Regions from separate parts of the Streptomyces sp. NPDC045899 genome, predicted to be linked through region 4. Evidence: riboswitches for the same ligand, from Rfam matches in the RefSeq annotation. Region 4 holds a riboswitch; each other region holds the start of a gene.
What was found. Region 4 has a riboswitch for cyclic di-AMP ahead of AC07FT_RS27300 (C40 family peptidase). Riboswitches for the same ligand answer to the same signal wherever they lie in the genome.

Region 1 (5,384 bases), on a different contig from region 4:
CCTGGAGTGACGGACGGCGGCCGCGAGGACCGGACGCTCCGGCTGCGGACCAGCGAAAGCGAGAGAGACCGGTGCGGGTGCGAGGGAACGGGGCTCGTACGAGCGCCCGTACGGAGCAGGGGGCGACCTCGGGGCGCCTGTCCCGGTCCCGTTCGCGCCCCCGGAGCCGCCTCCACATGCTCGTCGACACCAGCGCCGCCAACGGGCCCACCGGGGCCACCGCGGGCGGCGCGTCGGCCGATGAGCCGTCCAGGGTGGTCCTGGGCCGGCGGCTGGTGCGCTGGGTTCCCGGGCTGCTGATCGTCGGCGGGATCATCTTCGACCTCGGTTCCCCGGCCAACTACACCGCGGGTCCCTTCCTCTCCGCCGCCCCGCTGGTCGCCGCTCCGCTCTTCGGGCTGTGGGAGACCGTCCTCACGGCGGTCCTCGCGCTCGCCGCGGCGGTCACACTGGCCGAGTTCCACGGTGTGAAGGACCCAAGCCAGGCCCTGTCCGAGATCATCACCGTCGCCACCGTCACCCTGCTGGCGCTCCTGATCAACCGCCTGGTGCGGCGCAGCGACCGCCGGCTGGCCTCGGCGCGCGGCGTGGCCGAGGCGGCCCAGCGGGCCGTCCTGCCCGTACCGCCCGCCCGGCTGGCCGGGCTGGACGTCGCGGCGCGCTATGTGGCGGCCGAGCGGTACGCCGCGATCGGCGGTGACCTGTACGCGGTGCAGGACACCCCGCACGGCGTCCGGCTGGTCGTCGGCGACGTCCGCGGCAAGGGGCTCCAGGCCGTCGAGACGGTCGCGATCCTCATCGGTTCCTTCCGGGAGGCCGCGGAGCAGGAGACGACGCTGGAGGGGCTGGCGGGGCGGCTGGAGCGGGCGTTGCAGCGCGAGGGCGCGCGGCGGGCGGACCTCGAGGGGTTCGAGGGGTTCACCACGGCCGTCCTGGCCGAGATCCCGCGCGGGGACTCGACCCTCCGGGTGATCAACCGCGGCCATCCGCCACCGCTGCTGCTGGAGGGGGCCGACGGCGGCCGGACGGACCGGGGCGGCTGCACGGTGCGCCGGGTCGACCCGGAGGCGTCGGCGCTGCCGCTGGGGATGGGGGAACTGGGCGGCTGGCCGGACCGGGTGACGGAGCTGCGCTTCACCGAGGGCGCGACCCTGCTGCTCTTCACGGACGGGGTGACGGAGGCGCGCGACCGGGAGGGCGTGTTCTACGACCCCGAGGACCGGCTGCGCGGTCGCCGCTTCGACGGCCCGGGCGAGCTGCTGGACGCGCTGGTGGCCGATGTCGAGCTGCACACCGGCGGCGGGACGTCGGACGACATGGCGCTGCTCGCACTGCGCCACCGCGGCAACGGCAACGGCAACGGCGGTGGCGCCGACGGCCGCGGTAGCGGTGGTCACGGCAATGGTGAGGGACTCGTGAAGGACCCCGGCCACGGACCGTAGTTGACCATGCTCCCTACGCATAACAATTGATGCACGATCAGCGGTTCCAGGGTTTTGCACACCCTTTCCCTGGAGGGTAACTCGCCCCTGTATGTCCAGAATTGGTGGCTAAGTTCAGACCAAAGCTGTGCTGATTCCTCAGAACAGCTTGGAATCACATAGCGCTCTCTATTAACGTTCGATAACGCAGCGCGGTCGTCACAACCGTCGCAAGGGCGGCACCGTGCGCCGTCGCCGAATCCCGTAACGCACAGCGGCAGCAGTAGCACTGCACCACAACAGCACCAAGGGAACCGGGGAACCACCACCTTGGGGTGAATCGGGTCGAACCTGACCCGTAGGAGACCTTCCTGCTCCGAACCCGTCAGCTAACCCGGTAGGCGAGAGGGAAGGAAAGGAGTGCGCCCCAGTGGCGTCCAACAGGTCTGTCCTGGACGAGGCTCCATACCGCGCATCGGGCGTCGGTTCCGGCACCGCCACCGCCTATGGCCCCGGTTTCGACGCGAGTGGAAGCGTGAGGTCCGGTGGCGGATTCGCCACTGAAGGGGGCTTCGCCGAGGAGGCGGGCTTCGCCGCCGACCAGGGGGAGTACGCGGTGAACGGCGCAGAGGGCCCGGCGGGCCCGGGGCCCGACAGCGAGACCTGGGAAGAGTGGAACCCCACGGAGGAGTCCATCTCCGTACGCGGTCGGCACCGCGTGGTGAAGCAGCGGGGCGGCACGATGGCGCGCAGCGGCGCCGTGCTCGGCGTCGGTGTCATCGCCGCGGTCGGCGCGGGCGGGATGGCCAGCGCCAAGGACCGTCCGGCGGCCCCGATTTCCATGCCCGACCTCGCCCACGTCGCCGACGAGGTCAAGGACCGGCTCCCCGACGCCGGGAACATCCCCGGTATCGGCTCGCTGATCTCCGACGACGACGGCTCCGCGACCACCGACGCGGCCCCCCTCTCCCAGGCCGGGCTGACCACCCAGGACGAGGCGAGCGGCACCACCGACGCCGGTGAGGCGCTGCGCGCCCGCATCCTCCAGCAGGCCGAGAACCAGCAGAACTCCGCCGACGAGGAGAAGCGCACCGCCGCCGCCGAGGCCGCAGCCCAGAAGGCCGCGGACGAGGTCGCCGACGAGGTGGCCGAGCGCAAGGCGGAGGCCGCGGCCAAGAAGAAGGAAGCCGAGCGGAAGGCCAAGGAGGCCGCCGAGCGCAAGGCCGAGGCCGAGCGCCGCGCCAAGCTGGCCGCCGCGTACACCCTCCCCGTCGCCTCGTACACCCTGACCGCGGGCTTCGGCCAGGCCGGCGACATGTGGTCCGCCGACCACACCGGACAGGACTTCGCCGCCCCGACCGGTACGCCCGTCAAGGCGGTCCACGGCGGCACCATCACCCAGGCCGGCTGGGCCGGTTCGTACGGCTACCGCATCGTGCTCAAGCTGGATGACGGCACCGAGGTCTGGTACTGCCACCTGTCGTCCATGGTCGTCACCTCGGGCAAGGTGACCACCGGCGATGTGATCGGCCGCGTCGGCGCCACCGGCAATGTGACCGGTCCCCACCTCCACCTCGAGGTGCGACCCGGGGGCGGCTCCCCGATCGACCCGATGCCGTGGCTGCGCGAGCACGGACAGAACCCCTGATGCGCACGCACCCCTGATGCCCACGCACTCCTGATATCCACGCACTCCTGATATCCGCATACTCCGGCGGCCCTGGCGCTCTCTCCCCCCTTGACGCCAGGGCCGTCGGTTCGCGTCCGGAAGTGTGCGTGCGGGGGCGGCCGCCCGCCCCGGAACAAGGTCACTCACCGGTGCGTTGGAGTAACGCATGGCTGACAACAAGCAGAAGATCGGCGATCTCTCCGTCTCCCCGCTCTCCCTCGGCGGGAACGTCTTCGGCTGGACCGCGGACGAGACCGAGTCCTTCCGGGTGCTCGACGCCTACGCCGCCGCCGGCGGCAACTTCATCGACACGGCCGACGTCTACTCGGCGTGGGTGCCCGGCAACCAGGGCGGCGAGTCCGAGACCGTCCTCGGCAACTGGTTCGCCTCCCGCGGCAACCGCTCCGACATCGTCCTCGCCACCAAGGTCGGCGGCTCCCCGGAGCGCCGAGGACTCTCCCCGGCCACCATACGGGCCGGGATCGAGGACTCCCTGCGGCGGCTGCGCACCGACTACATCGATCTCTACTACACCCACTACGACGATGAGTCGGTGGCGGTGGAGGAGATCGCCACCACCCTGGACGCACTGGTCAAGGAGGGGAAGGTGCGCGAGCTCGGCGCGTCCAACATCAGCGCCGAACGGCTCGACTCCTTCCTGACCTTCACCACCCAGGAGGGCCTGGCGCGCTACGCCGCCCTCCAGCCCCACTACAACCTGGTCTCACGCGACACCTTCGAGGGCCCGCCGGCCGATGTGGCGATCCGGCACGGTCTGGCGACCGTCCCCTACTTCGCGCTCGCCGCGGGCTTCCTCACCGGCAAGTACCGCCCCGGCACCGCGGTCGACAGCGCGCGCTCCCCGCGTGCGGCCGCACACCTGGAGACCGAGCGCGGCCGGAAGGTCCTCGCGGCCCTCGACGAGGTGGCCGCGCACCACGGAGCCGAACCCGCCACGGTCGCCCTCGCCTGGCTCTCCACCCGGCCCACGGTCGTCGCCCCGATCGCCAGCGCCCGCAGCCTCGCCCAACTCCCGCCCCTCCTCGCGGCGGCGGACCTCCAGCTGACCCAGCCGGAGCTGGACCTCCTCACCAGCGCCTCGGCCTGAGCCGCGAACGCGGCGGGCGGAAACCGACTCCGCCCGCCGCGGCCGGCGATGAGACCTCTACGAACGCCGATCGGCGAGGGCCCAGGAGGCGAGGGCGACCCCACCCGCGACGGCGAACACCGACGGCCAGGCCCCGATCCTCTTGGCCAGGGGATGCGACCCGGCGAACGCCGCGACGTACATCCCGCTCAGCGCCGCCGCCGTCCCGTTCCCGGCCTTCTCCCGCCACCCCCGCGCGGCCGCGGCCCCGGCGGCGGCCAATGCCACGCCACCCAGCGGCCGCCGCTTGGTCCACCGGGCCACCCCGTACCCGCCGACCAACCCACCCGCGGCCACCACACCCGCCGGAACACCAGCCATCCCCATACCTCCCGCTCGTCGTTGCCTTGACCTTACGCAGCACCCCGTGACGCCGGGCGCGGACACCAGAACTCCCAGGTGAGCTGGACCTCAGCTCCATTCGGGTACGAGGCCGGGGGGCCCGACATGGCTGCGCCGGGATACTTCGAGTCATGTACGGGCGGCGACGGTGTACAGCCGTACGGCCGTATCGTCGGCGCGCTGCGAGATCAGCCGACGTGCCGGGCCAACAACGACTCCGGGATGCTGGACAGGATGGCGGGCTCGCGAGGCCCGCGGTGGGCGAAGTGGAGGTCCTCGCGAGCGCGCGTACACAGCACGAAGAGACGAAGACGCGCGTCCACTCCAGTCGGGTCCTCCGTGTACGCGTCCATGTCCGGGACGAAGACGCTGTCGAACTCCAAGCCCTTCATACTCGCCGTGTTCACGATCCGGATGGGGCGGGTCGAGAAGTCGACGGCATTCCGGTAACGGTCGTCGTACACATAGGCCTGTGTGTATTGGGATAGCCCCAATCGAGTCAGCCCGCTCTGTACATACCGCACCAAGCGAGTCGACCGGCACACGATTCCGATGCTCCGCTCCGGATGCGCGCTGAAGTACCGAGAGATTCCAGTGAGGAGGTACTCCAAGGAAGGCACCTTCAGGACGGTGGGGGTACTGCCGGTGCGAGTCGGGACAGGCATCTCGGACTGGTTCCGTGTTAGGAACTCCGATGCCAGCATCGCGATTTCCCGGCTGTTCCGGCGATTCCCCCACAGCGCGAGCGGATTCGCATGCACTCCGAGGCATCGGGATATCTCGGATACGGTACTCTCCTCGTCGC
Region 2 (5,384 bases), on a different contig from region 4:
GAGGGAGTGTGGAGGTAGCCCAGGGATTACCCTAGGGAATTACCCTGATGGCGGTATTGATCCGTATTCATCCCGCTAGGGGTGATAGGGGCTGTATTGGTGGAGGAGGGGGTGGCTGCCGGTATCGTCGGGGGGTGCCAGAGCAGCCCCGTGACATTCCCGAGCCGACCCTCTTCACCTGGGAGTTCGCCGCCGATCCGTACCCCGCGTACGCCTGGCTCCGCGATCACGCCCCGGTCCGCAGGACCACGTTGCCCAGTGGTGTGGAGGCGTGGTTGGTGACCCGATACGCCGATGCGCGACAGGCGTTGGCCGATCCTCGGCTCTCCAAGAACCCGAGGACCCACAGTGAATCCGCCCATGCCCGGGGCAAGGTGGGCATCCCCGGTGAACAGCGCGCCGATCTGATGACACATCTGCTCAATATCGATCCCCCGGACCACACCCGGCTGCGGCGGCTGGTGTCCAAGGCCTTCACCCCGCGCCGGGTCGCCGCGTTCGCCCCGCGGGTCCAGGAGCTGACCGATCAGCTCATCGACGCGTTCGAGGAAAGGGGAGAGGCCGATCTGATCCATGAGTTCGCCTTCCCCCTCCCCATCTACGCGATCTGCGATCTGCTCGGGGTGCCCCGCGAGGACCAGGACGACTTCCGGGACTGGGCGGGTTCCATGATCCGGCACGGCGGTGGTCCGCGCGGCGGTGTCGCCCGTGCCGTGAAGCACATCCGCGCCTATCTCGCCGAGCTGATCCACCGCAAACGGGAGACGCTCGGAGAGGAAGGGGAGGACGAGGACCTCATCTCCGGACTGATCCGGGCCAGCGACCACGGGGAGCACCTCACCGAGAACGAGGCCGCCGCGATGGCCTTCATCCTCTTGTTCGCCGGGTTCGAGACCACGGTCAATCTGATCGGCAACGGGATGTACGCACTGCTGCGCCATCCGGTTCAACGCGCCCGGCTCCAGCGGGCCCTGGAAGAAGGGGACGAGCGGCTGCTCGCCGCCGGCGTCGAGGAGCTGCTCCGCTACGACGGTCCGGTGGAGATCGCCACCTGGCGGTTCGCCACCGAGCCGCTGACCCTCGGCGGACAGCGCGTCGCCGAGGGGGAGCCGGTACTGGTGGTGCTCGCCGCGGCCGACCGTGATCCGGAGCGCTTCCGGGACCCCGATGTGCTGGACCTCACCCGCACCGACAACCAGCACCTGGGCTACGGCCACGGCATCCACTACTGCCTGGGCGCCCCGCTCGCCCGGCTGGAGGCCCAGGCCGCCCTCGGCACCCTGCTGCGGCGTATCCCCGATATCCGGCTTGCGGCGGATCCGGACGATCTGCGCTGGCGCGGCGGGCTGATCATGCGGGGGCTGCGCACCCTTCCGGTGAGCTGGAATTCCCCTGGCGGCTGAGGCGGCGAAGGCCCTTGGCGGACGACATAAGTGACGAATGATCAGTGGCGTGACCGGGGCGTGACCTGGGATACACCGGCTTGTGATGATCGGGTGCCGTCGCTATGTTCAACCGACAACTCAACCGCCGACACGAGAGGCCACCACATGCGTTCCGGGAACGGTCGACACCGCCGCCCCCGTCAGGCTCCGGCCATCGTCGTCGCGGCGGGCATCACGGGTGCCGGACTCGCCATCCCCCTCTTCGGGGCCAGTGGCGCCCAGGCCGCCTCCACCGCCACCTGGGACCGCGTCGCCGAGTGCGAGAGCGGCGGCATGTGGAGCGCCAACGAGGGCAACGGCTTCTACGGCGGTCTGCAGCTCACCCTGTCCATGTGGAAGGAGTACGGCGGCACCGCGTACGCCCCGCGTCCCGATCTGGCCAGCCGCTCCCAGCAGATATCCGTGGCCCAGTCGATCCTGGACGACCGCGGTCCGGACGCCTGGCCCAGCTGCGCGGTGAACGCGGGGCTGTCCGACGGCGGTGACGCCCCCGAGGTGGACCCCGGCTACACCGCTCCGCCGTCGACCGGTCAGCGCGGTGACGGCGGGGAGGGGGAGCGTGACGGCTCCGCGGCGGAGGACCGCGATGACTCCGCGGACGCCACGGAGCCCTCGGACTCCCAGGACTCCGCGGATCCCTCGGACGACTCCGGCGAGCGCCGGACGCCCGACGGCGGGGAGGGGCGGGAGACGCCCTCCCCGTCCGCCTCCGACCGCGAGGACGACGAGGACTCCCCGTCCCCGTCCCCGTCGGATACGAAGTCCTCCGACTCCTCCGGCATCCCGGACGCCTCGGAGTCCCCGGACGAGAGCGCCGACCCCGGGCCCACCGGACGCCACCGCGGTGCCGCGGACCCGGACGAGGCCGACGACGATGACCAGGCGGCCCCGCGGCCCTCCGGACGGCATGCCTCGCGGGACAGCGGGGAACGCGCGGAGGAGGCCTCGGAGGGCGGCTACACCGTCCGGCCCGGTGACAACCTCTCAGACATCGCCCGGCGCGAGCAGTTGCCGACCGGGTGGCGGGGCCTCTACAAAGGCAACGAAAGCCTCATCGGGGACAATCCGGATCTAATCCTCCCCGGTCAGCGGTTGGACCTCAGCGCCAAGGAGCGGTAGTTATGGGTGAATTGCCCGGTCTGGCGACGGTGAGACATACATCTCGTCACATCTCCCGGTGCGCACCCCCTGTCCGTTCTCTCCGCACCCGGCCCCACCTGCGTGGATGTGGGCCGGGTGAGATCAGATACAGCAGCTCTCGCTGTGAATGGGGTGTTTGAACCTTCCCGGGGGCTGTGCTTACCGTCGTTCCGCTCGCCACCGCGGGCACCGTCGATCGTCACGCCGAGTCCTGCCGGCGGTCGGGGGGAACCGACGCGTCAGCGCCGAAGGCAGGAGCGGGGGACCCAAGGTAGGTGCCGAATGGCCTGTGGAAACGGGCTCGTCGGCTTGGGGTGAAGCCGGTGTGATCGATCGTCGATCATTCGTCGATCGGTGGTGACCGGCCGGGCAACTCACGCCCGAACCCGACAGCTCACCTCGTAGGCGTCGGTGAGGAAACGAACCAACGATGCTCAAGTCCAACGGCAAGCACCGCCGCCCGTCCAAGGCCACCCGTATCGCCGCGCTCGCCGGTCTCGCGGGCGCCGCCGTGGCCGCCCCGCTGATCGGGGCCACCTCCGCCTCCGCGGCCACCACCGCCCAGTGGGACAAGGTCGCGCAGTGCGAGTCCGGCGGCAACTGGTCCATCAACACCGGCAACGGCTACTACGGCGGACTGCAGTTCTCGAGCTCCACCTGGGCCGCCTACGGCGGTACCTCGTTCGCCCCCACGGCCGACAAGGCCAGCAAGGACCAGCAGATACAGGTCGCCGAGAAGGTTCTGGCCGGCCAGGGCAAGGGCGCCTGGCCCGTCTGCGGCACCGGGCTCACCACCGGTGGCACCCCGTCCCCGTCCGCCCCCGCCGACTCCGGTCAGCAGGAGTCGAAGGCCCCGGCGCCCAAGCCCGCGCAGCCGAAGGCCGAGACCCGCTCCGAGTCCGACCGCGCCGCCCGCTCCGAGGCCCGCGGACCGGTGAAGAAGGGCGACGGCGAGTACAAGGTCAAGCCGGGCGACACCCTGGGCAAGATCGCCAAGGCCGAGCATGTCGAGGGCGGCTGGAAGAAGCTCTTCGAGCGGAACAAGGACATCGTCGAGCAGGCCGACCTGATCTACCCGGGCCAGCGGCTCCACCTGAGCTGACCGCGGTCCGGCCGACCGTGGCCGGATCCGGGTCCCGGCGGCCACATGTCGACCACGAGCCCCGGCCGGGCGCGCCGTTCCCGCGGTGCGTTCCGGCCGGGGTTCGTCGGTTCACGGAAAATGTAGATATCGGCACCCAAAACTGGCTATTTATGCCACGTCCTGTCTCGCGGGACGGGCGAACGGGGGGTACGGCCCTCCGGTCCGGTTAGGCTCGTGTCGCTACCGCAGACACATACGAAGGAGAACCTCGTGCCGTCCATCGACGTCGTCGTAGCTCGCGAGATCCTCGACTCGCGAGGCAACCCCACGGTCGAGGTCGAGGTCGGCCTCGACGACGGCAGTACGGGCCGTGCCGCCGTTCCGTCCGGTGCCTCCACCGGTGCCTTCGAGGCCCTCGAGCTCCGTGACGGCGACAAGAACCGCTACAACGGCAAGGGCGTCGAGAAGGCCGTCCTCGCCGTGATCGAGCAGATCGGCCCGGAGCTCGTCGGCTACGACGCCACCGAGCAGCGGCTGATCGACCAGGCGATGTTCGACCTGGACGCCACCCCGGACAAGTCCTCGCTCGGCGCCAACGCCATCCTCGGCGTCTCGCTGGCCGTCGCGCACGCCGCCTCCGAGGCGTCCGACCTCCCGCTCTTCCGGTACCTGGGCGGCCCCAACGCCCATCTGCTGCCGGTCCCGATGATGAACATCCTCAACGGCGGTTCGCACGCGGACTCCAACGTGGACATCCAGGAGTTCATGATCGCGCCGATCGGCGCGGAGTCCTTCTCCGAGGCGCTGCGCTGGGGCACCGAGGTCTACCACACCCTGAAGTCGGTGCTGAAGGAGCGGGGCCTGTCCACCGGTCTCGGCGACGAGGGCGGCTTCGCGCCGAACCTGGACTCCAACCGCGAGGCCCTGGACCTGATCGTCGAGGCGATCAAGAAGGCCGGCTACCAGCCGGGCCAGGACATCGCGCTGGCGCTCGACGTGGCCGCCTCCGAGTTCCACAAGGACGGCTCCTACGAGTTCGAGGGCAAGTCCCGCACCGCCGCCGAGATGACCTCCTACTACGCCGACCTGGTCGCCGCGTACCCGCTGGTCTCCATCGAGGACCCGCTGAACGAGGAGGACTGGGACGGCTGGAAGACCATCACCGAGCAGCTCGGTGACAAGGTCCAGCTGGTCGGCGACGACCTGTTCGTCACCAACCCCGAGCGCCTGGCCCGTGGCATCGACAACGACACCGCCAACGCGCTGCTGGTCAAGGTCAACCAGATCGGCTCGCTGACCGAGACCCTCGACGCCGTCGAGCTGGCCCAGCGCAGCGGCTTCAAGTGCATGATGTCCCACCGCTCCGGTGAGACCGAGGACGTCACCATCGCCGACCTGGCCGTCGCCACCAACTGCGGCCAGATCAAGACCGGCGCCCCGGCCCGCTCCGAGCGCGTGGCCAAGTACAACCAGCTGCTGCGCATCGAGGAGATCCTGGACGACGCCGCGGTGTACGCGGGCCGCTCCGCCTTCCCGCGCTACAAGGGCTGAGCCCGCCTCCGAGCGTCCGCCGAAGGACGCGAGGACGCGCTCGACCTGAGTAGCAGGCACGTCTGACGCACGTCCCCGGCCGCGGTCCCGTACCGTGGCCGGGGACGGCGTCACTCAAGCGAAGTCATCACCGGGGAGGCGATGTGCCGGCGGATCGGGACCGG
Region 3 (5,384 bases), on a different contig from region 4:
AGCATCACTCCGCCCTCGCGCACCGCCACCGTGATACGGAAGTCGATCCCCGCGAGAAGCGCGGCCGAGGCGGCCATCGCGTACAGATAGCCGGTTTCGGTCCACAGCGGTGCGGTCCCCGGTGACCGGCCGCGCAGCCTGCGCAGACAGCGGTTGAGCCAGGTGCCCGTCTGGGGGTGCAGCAGGACGCGGTCCACGGCCGCCGGGTCCGTGCGCTCCGCCCGGATGAGGAGGCGCCACGGCTCGCGGACACCGGGGAGCGGGCCCGGCAGCGCGGGGTGACCGGAGGCGATGCCGACCAGGGCGCGCAGCAGGAGCATGGTCCGGCTGCGCTGCCCGGACCGCAGCTCGGCCACCGACGACACACCGCCCGAACCCCGGCCCAACTCGGTGAAACACCGCTCCGAAAGGCGATGAAAGGAACGTTCAGCCGTCATGGCCACCTTGTTCCACAAAGCGAGGGATGCGGCACTATTCCGGCGTTCCCTCGCTGACGCAATTCTGTCCGGACGTGGCGGCGGTCACCAGGGTGGGTGGAAATTGGACGGCGTCGAGCAACCGCTGGGTCACCGAAGGGAATCCGTCGCCCCGGTCAAGGTCCTCGAGGGTCGCTCCCGAAAGGTCCAGCAGCTCCGTCTCGACCCCGGTCGCGAATCGCTCCATGACACCGTCCCCCTCCGGACGCTAACCACCGGCTCACGTGAGGCACCCCTCATGGTGACCTACCCCTTTTGATTGCGAAAGGGTGAACACAGCCAGTCGGCGCCTGGCTTGTCAAGATTTTCGGACACTTCTACCCGGGATGACAGCGGTCCGGTATGCCGCTGACAGATGTCAGGCGCCCGCCCCGGAACGCACCGCTTCGACATCGAAGACCCCGCCGCAGACGCGGAAGGAGTGCGCCGCGACCTTCATCGCGCGGAAGGAATCCGGCGGATAGACCCGGATACTCGTGGCGGACTTCCAGCAGGGGGTGTCGGCGACGCCGTCGTTGAGGGTGTGCAGCAGCGCGGAGGCGCTGCCGCCCGGGGGCAGCGGGATGGTGGAGTGCGAAGCGCCCCGCCGGGCGGCGGGCTCGCCTATCAGCGCGCCGTCGGCGTCGAGCAGGGACACCCCCGGGAAACCGGTGAGGGTGCAGGCCGAGGTCGAGGTGTTGGTGAGGACCAGCGGCAGATAGACATTGCCCGCACCCACGTCCTTGCGGCCCACACTCAGCTTCAGCCGTTCCGTGGAGCAGACGCGGCGCGCGGAGGGAGCGGCACCGGAGCCGCCTGCCGACGCGGACGCGGAGGCGGAGGCCGACGCGGGCCCCGCGGCGGACCGGTCGCCGGACGGAGTGGAGCGCCGGTCCCGTGGAGCCGGGGCCGCCGCCGATTCCACGGCGCGGGCCGATTCCGCCGCGTGAGTGGCACCGGAGCCGCCGGAACGCTCCCACGCCCCCTCCCCCTCATCGGTGCCGCAGCCGGTGGCCGTGGCCAGCGCGCCGATGAGCAGCGCGGATAAGACCAGCGGCCGGGAGCGGGCCATTGCCGTGTGCCGTGCTCCCGTCGTGCCGTGTCCTTGCACCATGAGCGACCTCCCCAGGTCAGCCGTCGGCCGGGGCAGCGGCCGCGAGCGCGCCTGCCCCGAATGCTTCCTGTCCATCCCCCTTGGCTCACCCTTCCCCGCTTTGGCGCCCTTATGTCACCCGGCGTATTAGCCGCATTTCCCTGGCAAATCCGTAAATCACGCACCACACCGTTATCGGCCAAAATCGGAAAGCAGTGACGCAGGTCACAAAGAAAGGCGCCAACTGATCGATTTCCAGGCGGAGATCAACAGACGGCAACGGATTCCACTGTGGCGTAACGTTTCTGACGGACATTCGGCAGTTTTCGCACTCGCTCTCCGGAGGAGACCCGGCGCACAGAGTGACACCGGACGAGAGGCCGGGGAGCCGGCGCCTTGATCGAGAACCCGAGACCTTGTCGTGACCAAAACGATGTGTTTACTGTGCGGCTCTCGTCGCATTCCATGCGGCGGCCTCCTTCGCCGGAGCGCCGAGTCCTGCCGTCGGCTGAGGGGTGAAACGACGACCTGTCACGGCAGGAGCGGGGGAACCAGGTAGGTGCCGTACCGCGTGGACCGCGCGGCACGGCTTGGGGTGAAGACGCACCACGAGGCCATGGCCCCGTGCGCCTGCGGCCGGGCAACTCCAGCCCGAACCCGACAGCTCACCTCGCAGGCGTAGGAGAGGAAGAGCTCAATGGCTGCACGCGGACGTCACCGCCGGCCTAAGCCTCGTCGCGTCTCCCGCGCCCAACTCGCGTTCACCGCGGGCGGTGCCGGAGTGGCCCTGCCGCTCATCGGCGTCGGCCAGGCGAACGCCGCCTCCGTGGACACCTGGGACAAGGTGGCGGAGTGCGAGTCCGGCAACAACTGGAGCATCAACACCGGCAACGGCTACTACGGTGGCCTCCAGTTCTCCCAGAGCACCTGGGAGGGGTACGGCGGCGGCTCCTACGCGCCCCGCGCCGACCTGGCCACCAAGGGCGAGCAGATCACCGTGGCCGAGAAGGTGCTCGCCGGCCAGGGCCCCACCGCCTGGCCCGTGTGCTCGGTGAAGGCCGGGCTGACCCGCGGCGGTCCCGCCCCGGACGTCTCGACCGGCTCCGGCGGCTCCACCGCGCAGACCCCGAAGGAGACGCCGAAGGCCACTCCCAAGGCCACGCCCAAGGCGGCCCCGAAGGCCGCGCCCAAGGCCACCACCAAGGCCGTCCCCCAGTCCGGCTCCTACACCGTCGCCGGGGGTGACACCCTCTCCCGGATCGCCGGTGCCGAGCACGTCGACGGCGGATGGGAGGCGCTCTACGACGCCAACCGCCGGACCATCGGCGACGACCCCAATCTGATCCTCCCCGGTCAGCGGCTCTCCCTCGACACCGAGGGCGGACAGAAGCAGGCCCCGCGGGCCACGCCCAAACCCAAGCCGAGCACCGACGCCGGGAAGGCGAGCGGCTCCGGCTCCGCCCAGGGGCGGCAGGACTCCACCGCCCGCTCTTCCTCCTCCTTCACCACCCCGGTCGCCAGCACCCAGGTGGGCACCGCCTACGGGGTGTCCGGCAGCAGCTGGTCCAGCGGTCACCACACCGGTGCCGACTTCCCCGTGCCCACGGGCACCCAGGTGCGGGCGGTGGGCCCGGCCGAGGTGGTCGCGGCGGGCTGGGGCGGGTCGTACGGCTACCAGGTCGTGCTGCGCCACTCCGACGGCATGTACAGCCAGTACGCGCACATGTCGGCGCTCTCCGTGCAGGTCGGCCAGTCGGTCAAGGGCGGCCAGCAGATCGGCAGCTCCGGTTCGACCGGCAACAGCACCGGCCCGCATCTGCACTTCGAGGTGCGCACCGGTCCCGACTACGGCTCGGACGTCAATCCGCTGAGCTATCTGCGCTCCAAGGGCGTCTCCGTCTGAACGAGGTCCGAGCGGGATCCGACCGGGATCCGACCGGGATCCGACCGGGATCCGAGCGCTCCCGGCGCCGGTGGGCCCCGGGAGAAGACGCCGGTGGGCTGCCCGGACGGCACTGCCGTCCGGGCAGCCCAGCACGTCCGGCGCAGCACCCTCATGCCGCGGCGGACGGCCCCGCTTCCCCGCGGTCCTCATCGGTCGCGACGCCTGCCGCCGCGACCGGCTACATCGTCAGATGCGCCTTGGTGTGTGTGACTTCCTCGATGTCGCCACCCGCCTTGCCGATCAGCCGGTGGGCGAGGTTGCTCAGCGCCCGCGCCGCCGCGATCTCCTCGCCGACCCGCGGCTGTGCCGGGTCGTCGGGGTTGCGGTTGGCGCGGCCCTGGGCCAGCATCTCGGTGCCGTCGTGCATTCTCAGCCTGACCACCGCTTCGGTCAGGGGGCCGACCTCACGGAATTCCATCTGTATGTCGCATCCCACGATCGTCTCCATCACGATCACCTCCTGCCTTACCTTCCAGGATGCGCCTCCCCGGTCTCTCCGGTCGACCCGGACAGCAGCTCCACCACCTCGGCGTCCCCGGTCTGGGAGAAGTCCTGGTACCACTCCCCGACCGCCGAGAACTCCGGAGGTGCGGACAGGCACACCACCTCGTCCGCGTCCTCGCGCAGCGCCGTGACGGCGTCCGGCGGCGCCACGGGTACGGCCAGGACGACCCGGGCCGCACCCTGGGCCCGCGCCACTCGGCAGGCGGCGCGCGCGGTGGCCCCGGTGGCGATCCCGTCGTCCACGATGATCACCGTCCGGCCCTCGACCGGGACGCGCGCCCGGCCGCGGCGGAACCGCCGCGCCTGCCGGACCAGCTCCGCCTGCTCGGCGCGCTCGACCTCCGCGAGGTCGTCCTCGGCGGCCCGGCTCATCCTGATGATCGCCTGGTGCACCACCCGCACCCCGCCTTCGCCGATGGCGCCGAAGCCCAGCTCACGGTGGTAGGGGACACCCAGCTTGCGAACGATGATCACGTCCAGCGGCGCCCCGAGGGACCGGGCGACCTCGAAGGCCACCGGCACCCCGCCCCGGGGCAGCCCCAGCACCACCGGGTCCTCGTCGCCCAGCGGCCGCAGCGCCCCGGCCAGGCGCCGCCCGGCGTCCACCCGGTCATTGAAGATCATCACTCACCCCGCTCACCCCCGGCACAAAGGCTCTCCTTCGAATCAAGCGGACAATGCCCCGCGCCGCAAACGGGCCGGACCGCGGACCGGACCGCCCCCGCGCCCGGTCGCGTCCCGGTCCGCGCGCCTCCGCCGTGATGGAGGCACCCTGGAGACATGAGGAACACGACCCAACCGGTCGAGTCCGGGTACCCCGTCTTCGTCGAGCCCTTCGACGTGGACAACCGCTACCGGCGGGTGCGGCTGCGGGGCCTCGGCTGTGAACCCCTCGAACGGGAGGAGTTCGAGCCGACGGTCCGCAAGGTCTTCCCGGACATCGACTTCGACGATCCACAGCAGGTCCACTGGGCCGACCGGCCGGGACAGTGGCCGGCCTGGCACCCGGGCGAGGCATGACCGTCCTGGTCGGCACGTCGGGCTGGCAGTACAAGGACTGGCGGGGCGATCTCTACCCGGCCGACCGCCCGCAGCGGCTGTGGCTGGAGGAGTACGCGCATGCCTTCGCCACGGTCGAGAGCAACAACGCCTTCTACCGGCTGCCCGACCGCGACCAGTTCGCCACCTGGCGGGAGCGCACCCCCGACGGTTTCGTGATGGCGCTCAAGGCCAGCCGCTATCTCACCCATATCAAGCGGCTGCGCGACCCCCAGGAGCCGGTGGCGCGGCTGATGGAGCACGCACAGGGCCTCGGCGACCGGCTCGGCCCCGTCCTGCTCCAGCTGCCGCCCACCCTGCGCGCCGACCCCGCGCTGCTGGACACCTG
Region 4 (5,384 bases):
GCCGACGGACATCCCGTCCCAGCCGACCGCCGAGACCGGGAGCCACTGGGACATGAGCGCCTGGGGCACCGACACCACCGGCCAGACGGATCTGACGGGCCGGCTGGACGGCCAGTTGAACGCCACCGGCCACGTCGAGATCCCCGCGCAGTGGGACAACTCCGGCACGGCGTACGACACGTACGACACCACCGCACTCGACACCTCCGGCTATGACACCGGCGGGTACGAGACCTATGACTCCTTCGACGGCTCGGACCTGACCTCGGGGATCGACACCGGTCAGACCCAGTTCTGGGACACCACCGCCTTCGCCACCGTCGACGAGACGCCGCACACCGCGTCCCACGAGGCGGCATTCGACGCGGCGCACGACGAGCACCCCGGTGTCCCCGAGGCGGAACCCGAACCCGGGGCGGCGGCCGGAGACGAGCCCGCGCCCGATGCCGACGTGACGCTCCTGTCCCCGCCGTCGCCGCCCACCCCCGCCGCCCGCCGTGGAAACGGTGGCGGCAGCGGAAGGGCCCGCCGCCGCACCGTCTCCTCCCGTCCCAAGCGCTCCGCGCTCCTCACCGTCGCCGTCCCCTCCGTCTGCGCCCTCGGCGTCAGCGCCGTGGCCGCCGCGTCCGTCGGAATGAGCAACGACAAGAAGGACGGTTCGACCACCCAGGCCGCCGCCGACACCGCGCCGCCCGTCAAGGCCGCCGCCGTCAACAGCAAGCTGGACACCCAGCTCGCCGAAGTCCGTGAGGGCGCCGACGACTTCCGGGACCGCGCCAGCCGCACCCAGGAGCGCATCGACCTCAAGGAGCGCCAGGCCGCCGAGAAGAAGCGGAAGGCCGCGGAGGCCGCGCGCAAGGAGGCGCTGCGCCCCAAGTTCGCGCTCCCCGTCGCCCAGCACGGGCTGAGCGCCACCTACGGTCAGGCGGGCATCAACTGGATGTCCGTGCACACCGGGATCGACTTCCCGGTCAGCTACGGCACGCCCGTGATGGCCGCGACCGACGGCACCGTGCGGACCCAGTGGAACGACGCCTACGGGAACATGGTCATAGTGACCAGCCCGGACGGTACGGAGACCTGGTACTGCCACCTCAGCAGCGCCAAGATCCGCTCCGGAACCGTCAAGGCCGGCGACACCATCGCCTTCTCCGGTAACTCCGGCAACTCCACCGGTCCCCATCTGCACTTCGAGGTGCACCCCGGCGGCGGAGAGGCCGTCGACCCGCTGCCCTGGCTGCGCGGCCACGGCCTCAACCCGTCGTAACCAATCCCGGTCCCGGGGCTGTCCCCGGGACCGGGACCGGGACGCCCCCTAGAGCTTCTCGACCGGCGCGTACCGCAGCAGCAGCCGCTTCGGCTTCTCCTCGCCGAAGTCGATCGTGGCCTCCGCGTTGTCCCCGCTGCCCTTGACCGCCACGACGGTGCCGAGCCCGAAGGTGTCATGGGTGACCCGGTCACCCACGGCCAGCGAGACCGCGGGCCGCTCCTTCGCCCGCCGGGTGGCGAACCCGCTCGCCCCGCCCCGCGACCGCGACGCCCCGCCACCGGAGAGACCCCCGCCGGAGAATCCACCGCCCCCGAGGGCGCCCATGGACGCCGACGGGGTGGCCGGACCGGTCCGGCGCCACTGCACGTACTGGTCCGGGATCTCCTCCAGGAACCGGGACGGAGGGTTGTACGCGGGCTGTCCCCAGGCGCTGCGCATCGTGGAGCGGGTCAGGTACAGCCGCTCACGGGCACGGGTGATCCCCACGTACGCGAGCCGCCGCTCCTCCTCCAGCTCCTTGGTCTGGCCGAGCGCCCGCATATGCGGGAAGACGCCGTCCTCCAGACCGCTGAGAAAGACGACCGGGAACTCCAGCCCCTTGGCCGTGTGCAGCGTCATCAGGGTGATCACCCCGGTGCCGTCCGGGTCCTCGTCCGGGATCTGGTCGGAGTCGGCCACCAGCGCGACCTGCTCCAAGAAGTCCGCGAGGGTACCGGGGTTCTCCTCGCCCCGGTCCTGCTCGAACTCCAGGGCCACGGCCGCGAGCTCCTGGAGGTTCTCGATACGGGTCTCGTCCTGCGGGTCCGTGGACGCCTGGAGCTCGGCGAGATAGCCGGTGCGCTCCAGCACCGCCTCCAGCACCGTGGCCGGGCCCGCGCCCGACTCCACGATGGTGCGCAGCTCCTCCATCAGCGTGTTGAACCGCTTGACCGCGTTGGCCGAGCGGGCCGCCATGCCGTACGCCTCGGCGACCCGGACCAGCGCCTGCGGGAAGGTGATCTTCTCGCGGAGCGACAGGGCGTCGATCATCGCCTCGGCGCGCTCGCCGATACCGCGCTTGGGCACATTGAGGATGCGGCGCAGCGGGACGCTGTCCTCGGGGTTGGCCAGCACCCGCAGATAGGCCAGGACGTCCCGGACCTCCTTGCGCTCGTAGAAGCGCACACCGCCGACGACCTTGTACGGCAGCCCGACCCGGATGAAGACTTCCTCGAAGACACGGGACTGGGCGTTGGTGCGGTAGAAGACGGCGACGTCACCGGCCTTGGCGTCGCCCGCGTCGGTCAGCCGGTCGATCTCGTCGGCGACGAACTGGGCCTCGTCGTGCTCGGTGTCGGCGACGTAACCGGTGATGGTGGCTCCGGCACCGGCTTCGGTCCACAGGTTCTTCGGACGGCGGTTCTCATTGCGCTCGATGACCGCGTTGGCCGCGCTGAGGATGGTCTGCGTGGAGCGGTAGTTCTGCTCCAGCAGGATGGTCCGCGCCTGCGGGTAGTCCTCCTCGAACTGGAGGATGTTGCGGATGGTGGCGCCGCGGAAGGCGTAGATGGACTGGTCGGCGTCGCCCACCACGCACAGCTCACCCGCGGTGGTCTCCTCGGTGTCCGTGCCGACCAGCTCGCGCACCAGGGTGTACTGCGCGTGGTTGGTGTCCTGGTACTCGTCGACCAGCACATGGCGGAACCGGCGGCGGTAGTGGTCGGCCACGTCCGGGAACGCCTGGAGCAGATTGACCGTGGTCATGATGATGTCGTCGAAGTCCAGCGCGTTGGCCTCGCGCAGCCTCGACTGGTACATCGCGTACGCCTCGGCGAGGGTCTTCTCAAAACCGTCCGTCGCCTGACCGGCGAAGGTCTCCTCGTCGATCAGCTCGTTCTTCAGGTTGGAGATCTTGGCGCTGAAGGACTTGGGCGGGTACCGCTTGGGGTCCAGGTCGAGATCGCGGCAGACCAGCGCCATCAGCCGCTTGGAGTCGGCCGCGTCGTAGATCGAGAACGATGAGGTGAAGCCCAGCTTCTTGGACTCGCGGCGCAGGATGCGCACGCACGCGCTGTGGAACGTGGAGACCCACATGGCGTTCGCCCGCGGGCCGACCAGCTCCTCCACCCGCTCCTTCATCTCACCCGCGGCCTTGTTGGTGAAGGTGATGGCGAGGATCTGGCCGGGGTGCGCTCCGCGCGCACCGAGCAGGTACGCGATGCGGTGGGTGAGTACCCGGGTCTTGCCGGAACCGGCTCCGGCGACGATCAGCAGCGGACCACCGGTGTGCTCCACCGCCGCCCGCTGCTGTTCGTTCAGCCCCTCGAGCAGGGCGGCCGGGTCCACGGCGGGCCGGGCCGCGCCGTCCCGGTAGTACGCCTCCCGGGACGTGCTCGGCACCGGCGCGTCGAACGCGCCGCTGAACAGGTGGTGCGGTACGTCCTCGGCGCCGCCGGGGCCGTGGTGCCCGGGACCCTCGTGGTCCCCGTGGTCCTCGGGCGGCGGGGGCTCCTCGCCCGAGGGCCCGAGGTCCGCCAGGAAGCTGTCGTCAAAGAGGCTGCTCATCGCTGACCGAGTCTAGGCCGCCCCACTGACACCCCGAGTACGAACATCACGAAACGGTTTCGGGCAAAAGGAACACCAGCCTTCACAGGGACCCCACGAGTTGGCTACCGTCCTGCGTCAGGCAGTCCGGACCATCGTCGGCGACCAGCGTCGGCACGGACCGCCTCCGCCGAGTCCGGTCCTGCCGCGAGGCAGCCGGAGCCGGGGACCCACACGTTCCACCGGGGTGAATCGGCCCGGCGACGGCACCTCGTGTGCCGCCCGGACGGGCCGTAGGGCAGCCTTCCGTCCGCCCGAACCCGACAGCTAACCCGGTAGGCGGTCCACGGAAGGAGTCGCCTCCCTTGGCGTCGCACCGCAAACCGCGGACCCGAATACCGGCCACGCTCACCGGCCAGAGCCGGCGCACCGCGGTCGGGGTCACCACGGCCGCCCTGGCCTCGGTCACCCTGCTCTCCCAGACGGCCAACGCCGCGCCCGGTGATCCCAAGCCCGCCACCCAGTCGATCGAAGCGGTCAAGAAGAAGGTCGACACCCTGTACCACCAGGCGGAGAGCGCCACCCAGGGCTACAACGCCGCCAAGGAGCGCACCGAGACCCAGCGCGCCAAGGTCGACAAGCTGCTGGACACCGTCGCCAAGCGCACCGAGAAGCTCAACGAGGCCCGCCGCACCCTCGGCTCCTACGCCGCCGCCCAGTACCGCAGCGGCGGTATGGCCAGCAGCACCGCCGCCATGCTCTTCTCCTCCGACCCGAAGGACGTCTTCGACCAGTCGCACCTGATGGACCGGCTCACCGGCCACCAGCGGCACGCCGTCCAGCAGTTCCAGGAGCAGCAGAAGAAGGCGGCCAAGGAGCGCGCCACTGCCACCAGCAGTCTCGCCTCGCTGACCTCCTCGCAGAAGACGCTCAAGGAGAAGAAGAAGTCCGTCCAGAGCAAGCTCTCCGAGGCCCGGCGGCTGCTGTCGAACCTGACCGCCAAGGAGAAGGCGCGGCTCGCGGCGATCGAGCGGAAGAAGCAGGAGGAGGCCAAGCGCAAGGCCGCCGAGCTGGCCGAGAAGCAGCGCAAGGCGGAGGCCGAGCGTCAGCGGCGAGAGGGGAACGACGGCTCCGGCTCGTCCACGCCGTCCACTCCCTCCAGCCCCGCGCCCTCGGACAGCACCAAGGCGGCGAAGGCCATCGCCTTCGCGCAGGCGCAGATCGGCAAGCCGTACGTGTGGGGCGCCACCGGCCCCAACTCCTTCGACTGCTCGGGGCTGACCCAGGCCGCCTGGAAGTCCGCCGGGGTGTCCCTGCCGCGCACCACCTGGGACCAGGTGAAGGTGGGCACGCGGGTGTCCACGTCCGAGCTCAAGCCGGGTGACCTGGTCTTCTTCTATGACGACATCAGCCATGTCGGGCTGTACATCGGCGACGGGATGATGATCCACGCGCCGAAGCCGGGTGACTCGGTGAAGAAGGCGCCGATCACCGAGATGCCGGTCTATGGCAGCGTCCGCCCCGCCTGACCCGGCGAAGCCGGATCAGGCGGCGCGCCGCCCACGCGAAGCCGGGGGCCGCCAATGGCCCC

Region 1: it holds a riboswitch for cyclic di-AMP, as region 4 does, so the genes downstream of both, AC07FT_RS15160 (M23 family metallopeptidase) here and AC07FT_RS27300 (C40 family peptidase) in region 4, are expected to answer to the same signal.
Region 2: it holds a riboswitch for cyclic di-AMP, as region 4 does, so the genes downstream of both, AC07FT_RS30335 (transglycosylase family protein) here and AC07FT_RS27300 (C40 family peptidase) in region 4, are expected to answer to the same signal.
Region 3: it holds a riboswitch for cyclic di-AMP, as region 4 does, so the genes downstream of both, AC07FT_RS10325 (transglycosylase family protein) here and AC07FT_RS27300 (C40 family peptidase) in region 4, are expected to answer to the same signal.

What each region holds. Positions count from the first base shown of each region.
Region 1 is NZ_JBWKKP010000008.1:279,257-284,640, forward strand. Features, by position in the region: gene AC07FT_RS15155 (PP2C family protein-serine/threonine phosphatase) at 177-1,442, shown strand; cyclic di-AMP (ydaO/yuaA leader) riboswitch at 1,704-1,840, shown strand; gene AC07FT_RS15160 (M23 family metallopeptidase) at 1,852-3,069, shown strand; gene AC07FT_RS15165 (aldo/keto reductase) at 3,257-4,198, shown strand; gene AC07FT_RS15170 (hypothetical protein) at 4,256-4,558, opposite strand; gene AC07FT_RS15175 (DEAD/DEAH box helicase) at 4,768-5,384, opposite strand, start outside.
Region 2 is NZ_JBWKKP010000027.1:33,224-38,607, forward strand. Features, by position in the region: gene AC07FT_RS30325 (cytochrome P450 family protein) at 135-1,403, shown strand; gene AC07FT_RS30330 (transglycosylase family protein) at 1,551-2,564, shown strand; cyclic di-AMP (ydaO/yuaA leader) riboswitch at 2,819-3,008, shown strand; gene AC07FT_RS30335 (transglycosylase family protein) at 3,016-3,687, shown strand; gene eno (phosphopyruvate hydratase) at 3,940-5,220, shown strand; gene AC07FT_RS30345 (FtsB family cell division protein) at 5,364-5,384, shown strand, end outside.
Region 3 is NZ_JBWKKP010000005.1:309,022-314,405, reverse strand. Features, by position in the region: gene AC07FT_RS10335 (HEXXH motif domain-containing protein) at 1-437, opposite strand, end outside; gene AC07FT_RS10330 (DUF4232 domain-containing protein) at 835-1,569, opposite strand; cyclic di-AMP (ydaO/yuaA leader) riboswitch at 2,063-2,240, shown strand; gene AC07FT_RS10325 (transglycosylase family protein) at 2,246-3,451, shown strand; gene AC07FT_RS10320 (DUF1876 domain-containing protein) at 3,672-3,941, opposite strand; partial or broken gene AC07FT_RS10315 (phosphoribosyltransferase) at 3,980-4,621, opposite strand; gene AC07FT_RS10310 (hypothetical protein) at 4,778-5,017, shown strand; gene AC07FT_RS10305 (DUF72 domain-containing protein) at 5,014-5,384, shown strand, end outside.
Region 4 is NZ_JBWKKP010000021.1:132,944-138,327, forward strand. Features, by position in the region: gene AC07FT_RS27290 (M23 family metallopeptidase) at 1-1,267, shown strand, start outside; gene pcrA (DNA helicase PcrA) at 1,316-3,814, opposite strand; cyclic di-AMP (ydaO/yuaA leader) riboswitch at 3,972-4,150, shown strand; gene AC07FT_RS27300 (C40 family peptidase) at 4,159-5,322, shown strand.